3 regions of the Desulfonatronum thiosulfatophilum genome follow, and region 1 is predicted to be linked to each of the others. Evidence: predicted binding sites of a transcription regulator. Region 1 holds the regulator's gene; each other region holds the start of a gene.
The links. The regulator sigma-54, encoded in region 1, starts transcription at its own class of promoters, with help from an activator protein. The targets are predictions, from matches to a motif close to CTGGCACGGNNNNTGCTT.
Positions count from the first base shown of each region.

Region 2: nifH (nitrogenase iron protein) is a predicted target of sigma-54. The motif match lies at 1,471-1,488, and genes of this name have one in related genera.
Region 3: flgF (flagellar basal-body rod protein FlgF) is a predicted target of sigma-54. The motif match lies at 1,305-1,322, and genes of this name have one in related genera.

Region 1 covers NZ_FMXO01000014.1:105,700-107,970, forward strand. Annotated here, with positions in the region: gene hpf (ribosome hibernation-promoting factor, HPF/YfiA family) at 1-53, opposite strand, end outside; gene rpoN (RNA polymerase factor sigma-54) at 230-1,666, opposite strand; gene lptB (LPS export ABC transporter ATP-binding protein) at 1,733-2,271, opposite strand, start outside.
Region 2 covers NZ_FMXO01000011.1:89,332-91,602, forward strand. Annotated here, with positions in the region: gene BLP93_RS10455 (LeuA family protein) at 1-928, opposite strand, end outside; gene nifH (nitrogenase iron protein) at 1,528-2,271, shown strand, end outside.
Region 3 covers NZ_FMXO01000012.1:42,232-44,502, forward strand. Annotated here, with positions in the region: gene flgG (flagellar basal-body rod protein FlgG) at 1-471, opposite strand, end outside; gene flgF (flagellar basal-body rod protein FlgF) at 503-1,279, opposite strand; tRNA gene BLP93_RS10920 (tRNA-Gly) at 1,388-1,463, shown strand; gene BLP93_RS10925 (ribosome maturation factor RimP) at 1,564-2,049, shown strand; gene nusA (transcription termination factor NusA) at 2,199-2,271, shown strand, end outside.

The sequences.
Region 1 (2,271 bases):
CCTTTGAGGTGATTCGACGGCTCAAAATTCTTAAACGTGAATGTGATTTCCATGCAGACACCTCCAGAGAAAGGGTTCAAGGTTGATTGTTTCGGACAAGGTGCATTTCTGATCCGCCAAGCCATCCGCGCCGGACATGCAACATGTGTTGCCGACGGAGGGAAAGCGCCAGCGGCCTGTCGTGGTTCGGCTTGCACGGCAATCAGATTTTCACTCCTGGCATCTCCGGTTAAAATATCGATTTCCGCTTGGATGATGAGTCAATGTTCAACGCCATACGATACTTGGCCACGGTTCGGCGGGCAATATTCACCCCCAGGGATTTTTTCAACAACTGGGAGATCAACTCGTCGCTCAGCGGTCGTTTAGGGTCCTCCTCGGATATCAATTTCTTGATTTCCGCCTTGACGCTTTCCGAGCCGGCCTCACTGCCGTCATCCATTCCCAAGGCGCTGTTAAAGAAAAATTTCAGTTCAAAAATGCCGTGCGGCGTGTTCATGTACTTGTTCGTTGTGATCCGGCTCACAGTGGATTCATGCATGCTGATGTCCAAAGCCACGTCCTTCAGAATCATCGGTTTCAAGTGGGTCACGCCGTGACGAAAAAATTCCAGCTGAAACCGGACAATGCTTTCCGCGACCTTGTACAGGGTCCGCTGACGCTGGTACAGACTTTTCATCAGCCAGTGAGCGGAACGCACTTTCTCCTGAATGTACTCTTTTGCCCCCTTCCCATGAATGGCCATGTCTTTGGCATAGGCCTCATTGATCATCAGTCCCGGAATTTCGTCCTCGTTCAGGACAACGATGAAATCCTCGCCTTGTTGATGCACATACACATCCGGGCTGGTAAACTGCGGATCATCGGTGTTGAAGCTCTTCCCGGGCATGGGATCAAGCCGTTGAATGCACTCCAGGTACTCCCTGATCTCATCCATGGTGAGCTTGAACTTCTTGGCCAGAGGCTTGTAGCGGCGCTTTTCCAGTTCCTCCATGTGATCCTTGACGAAAGAAACCAGCACCGGATCATCCAGCCCCAATTCCTCCATCTGAACCATCAGGCATTCCTGCAGGTTTCTGGCGCATACTCCGATAGGATCCAGCCGTTGCATGATCCGGAGCACCCTTTCAGCCTCCTCGACGCTGCACTCCGCCATGAGCGCAATCTCCTCGAGGGGCTCGCACAGGTACCCCACCGAATCAAGATTGCCAAGGATCACGTTGCTGATGGCAAGATCTTTTTGCGGCAATGACGAAAGCCGCAACTGCCAGGAAAGATGACCGGTCAAGGTCGACTTGCCCGCCAGCCGGGCCTCAAAACTCATTCCTTCTTCAGGCACTTCCCAGTCCCTGCCTTGCATCTGCCGGCTGACGCTGGAAAATTCCCCAAGATAGTCCTGCCATTCCGGGTCATGCAGTTGACGCGGCTCTTCAACATTGACGGATTGAAAACGCTCGTCGGCAGGATCTTTTTTCTCCACCTCCATGACGGCCTCATCGAGGCTTTCCGGGACGATCTCCAAAACCGGATTTTCAAGTAATTCCTGTTGAATGCTTTCAACCAGCTCCATTCGGGAAAGCTGAAGCAACTTGATGGCTTGTTGCAACTGGGGAGTCATCACCAGTTGTTGCGTCAGCTTCAGCTGCTGGCGTAGTTCAAGAGCCATGCCCTACCCTCGATGTTGAATGCATTTGAGCAGGGAAGCCTTGCTTGCACAAGGCGGAATGCGTGATCATAGACAAAAATCCTCACCAAGATATACTTTTCGAGCACTTGAATCCGCCACGATTTCCTCCGGAGAGCCTTCAAAAATGGCTTTCCCTTCGAAAACAATGGAGGCTCTGGTGCAAATTTTCAATGTCTCGCGGACATTGTGATCTGAAATCAACACCCCGATGCCCCGTTCTCTGAGCGAAGTAATGATGACCTGAATATCATCCACCGCAAGTGGATCAATACCCGCAAATGGTTCATCCAACAACATGAATTTTGGATTGCGAATCAGGGCGCGGGCGATCTCCAGCCTTCGACGTTCACCACCGGACAAATACATGGCCTTCTGATCTGCCAGCTTGGAAATCCCCAACTCTTCCATCAAGGCTTCCGCTTTTTTGTGCTGAATGGAACGGGATAAATCAGTGTATTCAAAAATAATCTGCAGGTTTTGCAGGACAGTCAACTTTTTGAAAACCGAGCTTTCCTGGGGCAGATAACTCAGCCCCAGACGGGCTCGCTCATGCAGCGGCCATGTCGTGATTTGCTGCCCGTCCA
Region 2 (2,271 bases), on a different contig from region 1:
CTGTTTTCCGATGAGCCCCGATGCCCTCAGGTGCAAAAGGCTCAAACAGTGCAGGGTCCGCGGCCAAGCCATGCAGATGCAGGCCGGATTCGCAGGCGAAAATGTCCTGCCCCAGGAGGACCTTGTTGCGGGCAATGGGAATACGGGCTGCTTCGCCGACCATTCGGGCGAGGTTGAGGATTTCAAATTGATCATACCCGGCCCTCCCCCGAACATTGAGGTGAGCGCTGACTTCTTCCAGGGCCGCGATTCCGGCACGCTCCCCGATGCCCAGAGCCGAAACGTCCACGCAGTGCGCTCCGGCGGCCAATGCGGTGATCGCGTTGGCCGTGGCCATTCCAAAATCATTATGGCCGTGAAAGCCCACCTCCAGCCTAGTCCGGTCAACGAACAGTCCCACCAACTCCGCCGTTTCCAGAGGCATGAGCAGACCAACGGTATCCGAAAGACGGACCCTGTGGCCTCCACATTCCTGCACCACTTTTGCCGCTTCCAGGGCAAACTCTCGATCAGCCCGGGAAACGTCTTCCAGGCCGATGCTCAGAAATTCGAACGGCAAGGAGACCGACTCCTCAAGGACTCGCTGCAGACGATCCAGAAGTCCGGCCCGGTCCAGGCTCAGCCGCTTTTCAATATGCGCATCCGACACCGGAACGCCGAAATGAACTCTCCGCACGCCCTGCTCGGCCAAAGCCCGCAGGTCTCTGGAGCGCAGCGGCGACCAGACCGTCAAGGACGTCCGTTCGTCAGGATCAATCCGACGCGCATGACGAAGCAACTCCGGCAGCCCCTCCTGACCGACCCAGCCGATTTCGACTTCATCCACCCGGGCCCGCACAAGTCCTGTCAGGATGCGCCGGCGCAACTCTTCCGTGAAGTATACTCCGAACATCTGCGCTCCCTCGCGCAAGGTGCTGTCGATAAGCATTTTTCCTTCCTTTATTCCAATTGGCATTGTTATCAGGAATGAAATCGCAATCGAAATCGATATCGAAATCGTAATCGTATTGCGAGTTTCGTTATCTATTTGTTTCTTCGATTACGATTTCGATTGCGATTGCGATTTTGATTTCGACCAGGAGCATGCGCTGGCTATTCGTGAATTGAACGAAAATTTGAATTTTTATTCGCAGATTACCTAGTGTGATCTGCGGACAGTCCTTGCACAGTTGAAGCATCTTCAGTGCCAACTGAGACTCGGTTGAGACTCCATGGCGCCAGGAGCTGCTTTCGGCCCGCCCGTGAAGCGCCGGTGAAGCCAAATCTCCCAGCGCGAAAATCATCTTCTGCCTTTTCCGCCCCCCCCGCCCCTGACAACCATACATTCCTTTTTGCACCATCATACAAATTTGTCATTCATTCTTGTCGTGTCCTCGCAAAGAATAAACACCCCTCAAACCTGGCCAAAGAAGTCATTTAATTATTTATAATTATAAACAATAACTTGAATTTTCAAACGTGATTTCAACAGTGGCACGCTCCTTGCCCTACGCCTTCCATCTCAACACTTCAATTCGGGAGGAACGCATGCGCAAGGTTGCCATTTATGGAAAGGGCGGAATCGGAAAATCCACGACAACACAGAATACCGTCGCCGCTCTCGCTGAAATGGGACGCAAGGTGATGATCGTGGGATGCGATCCCAAGGCGGACTCCACACGGTTGCTGCTGCACGGTCTGCATCAGCGTACGGTCTTGGACACCCTACGTGAAGAAGGCGAGGACGTGGAGCTGGAAGATGTTCTCCTTGGAGGATTCGGTGGGACCCTCTGCACGGAGTCCGGAGGTCCCGAGCCCGGTGTCGGCTGCGCCGGCCGGGGCATTATCACCAGCATCAATTTGCTGGAGCAGCTTGGCGCGTACAAGGAAGACAAGAACCTGGACTACGTTTTTTACGACGTTCTGGGCGACGTGGTCTGCGGCGGTTTCGCAATGCCCATTCGCGAGGGCAAGGCTCAGGAGATCTACATCGTCGTATCGGGGGAAATGATGGCCATGTACGCGGCCAACAACATCTGCAAGGGCATCGTCAAATTCGCCGAGGCAGGTGGCGTGCGGTTGGGTGGACTGATCTGCAACAGCCGTAATGTGGACAATGAGCGGGAAATGATCGTGCAGCTGGCCAAGCGGTTGGGATCCCAGATGATCCACTTCGTGCCCAGGGACAACATGGTGCAGCGGGCCGAAATCAACCGCAAGACGGTCATCGACTTCGATCCTAAGCATTCCCAGGCCGATGAATATCGAACCCTGGCCAAGAAGGTCGACGGC
Region 3 (2,271 bases), on a different contig from region 1:
CACGATTCTACCGTTTTCCGTGACCACAATGTTTTGCGTTTCAAAAGGTACGTTGAATTCCGGCTGCAGGGGGTAACCATTTGCTGTGACTACTCGCCCATCATTGTCCAGCTTGAAGGCCCCGGCCCGGGTGTAGGCAAAATCCCCATTTGCCTCGACCTGAAAGAAGCCGTCTCCTTCTATGGCCAGATCCAGCGGGTTGCCGGTGTTCTGGAAAGCGCCAACGGAGAATTCCTTGTGCACGGTTACCGGGCGCACGCCCATTCCCACCTGCAGTCCGGTGGGGATTCGGTCGCCGTCGGCTGTTGCGGCGCCGGCGATTTTCAAAGTCTGGTACATCAGGTCCTCGAATTCGGCCCGGCTTTTTTTAAATCCTGTGGTGCTGATGTTGGCCAGGTTGTTGGACGTTACGTCGATATTCATCTGCATGGCCATCATGCCTGAGGCAGCGGTCCATAGTGAGCGCATCATTGGAATGTTCCTCCGTTGTGTTGTTCAGTCGTTACCTGGGACTAGCAACTTCGCGGATCAACTTCTGGTCCGCTTCCTGGGTGGTGTGCATCACTTTCTGATAGGCTTCGAAAGTACGATGGGCGTCGATCATGTTGACCATCTCCTTGACCACCTCGACATTGGCGGATTCCAGATACCCCTGCGCCACCGTCACGTTGCCCGCGGGCATTTCCGCGGCCTGAACTCCCGGCCGAATCCGAAACATGTTCTGCCCCAGTTTCTCCAGGACCTGCAGGTTTTCAAAGGTCACCAGATCCATGTTGCCAATGGGTTCGCCATTGGCCTGAATGTCACCTGCCGGACCGATGACCACGCGGGCGCCGGGCTCAATGTTGACCGGCCCTCCGTTGACAAGAACCGGAAAACCCTGCCCGGTGACCAATTGCCCGTTCGGTGTGAGTCGGAAATTGCCGTTGCGGGTGTAGAAGTCGCCTTCCAGGGGGCGGACCTTGAAAAACCCCTCGCCGCTGAGAGCGACATCCAGAGGATTGCCGGTCTCCCGGATCGTTCCCTGGGAGAAATCAATATGGCTCAGGGAGATGCGCGTCTGGGCCATCTCGTCGGGCACGGGCAGGAGCGACTTTTCATTGATGGCGGAAATCGGATCCAGCATATCGTGTCCCAGACGTGCGAAGACATCCTGGAAGGCCAGCGTTTCCCCTTTATAGCCCGTGGTGTTCACGTTCGCCAAATTATTGGCGGTATTTGCCAAGCGATGTTCTTGCGTCAGTGCGCCGAATAGGGCGTTATACATGCTGGTTTGCATTGCGGTTCCTCCCGAATTCCGGGTAAAGCAAATTCCAAGCCAATTTTTCCAGAAAGCCGGCTTGACAAACCCCCACGCTTTGAGCATACGAAGCGTTGCGAATTGCGGGCGGGTGTAGCTCAGCTGGTAGAGTACAAGCTTCCCAAGCTTGGTGTCGCGGGTTCGACTCCCGTCGCCCGCTCCATTTCTTGCAGCATCCTGATCGGTTGCGGCCCGGCCGCTAAACAATATTGAACGAACGGGGTGGGCCATCGGGTCCACCTTTTTTTTGGGTTTTTGATTACATGCAGATCTCTTCCGATTCCCGGCAACAGCCGAACCAAATCGTAAATCACCTTGAATCCCTGATTTTGCCCGTAGTTCACGGCCTTGGCCTGGAGCTGTGGGGCACTGAGTATCTTGCCTCCGGGCGCAAGGGCCTGATTCGCATCTTCATCGAATGCGAGGGCGGGGTGACCATCGACCAATGCGCCCAGGTCAGTCGGCAACTGGGGCCTGCCCTGGAAATGGACGAGACCCTTCCGGGCACATTCACCCTGGAGGTTTCTTCGCCGGGGCTGGAGCGCAAATTTTTTCAGCCGGACCAGATGAAGGAGTATATTGGGCGTACGGTGCACGCCCTGCTCCACGAGCCCTTGGATGGATGCAAATCTTTTCGCGGGGAGCTCCTCTCGGTGGAAGATGCGGTAATCACGTTGGAGCACAGTGCGGATCGGATTGCATTGGCATGGGATCAAATCAAAAAAATCAACCTGGTTCATATCTTCTAAGCAAAGTCCATCCGTAGCAGATCGTACGCGGGGACCCTGCCCGGAAACGAACCGTCCGGCCTCGTCGACGAAACGACGGCAACGGGTGAGATTCAATCACGGGCTCAGATGATTTTGACCATAAGAGCAAGTATATCCTGGAGGACGACATGAGTGCCGAACTGCGCAAGGCAATCGAGCAGATAAGCAAGGACAGAGGGATCGACAAGGATCTCCTGATAG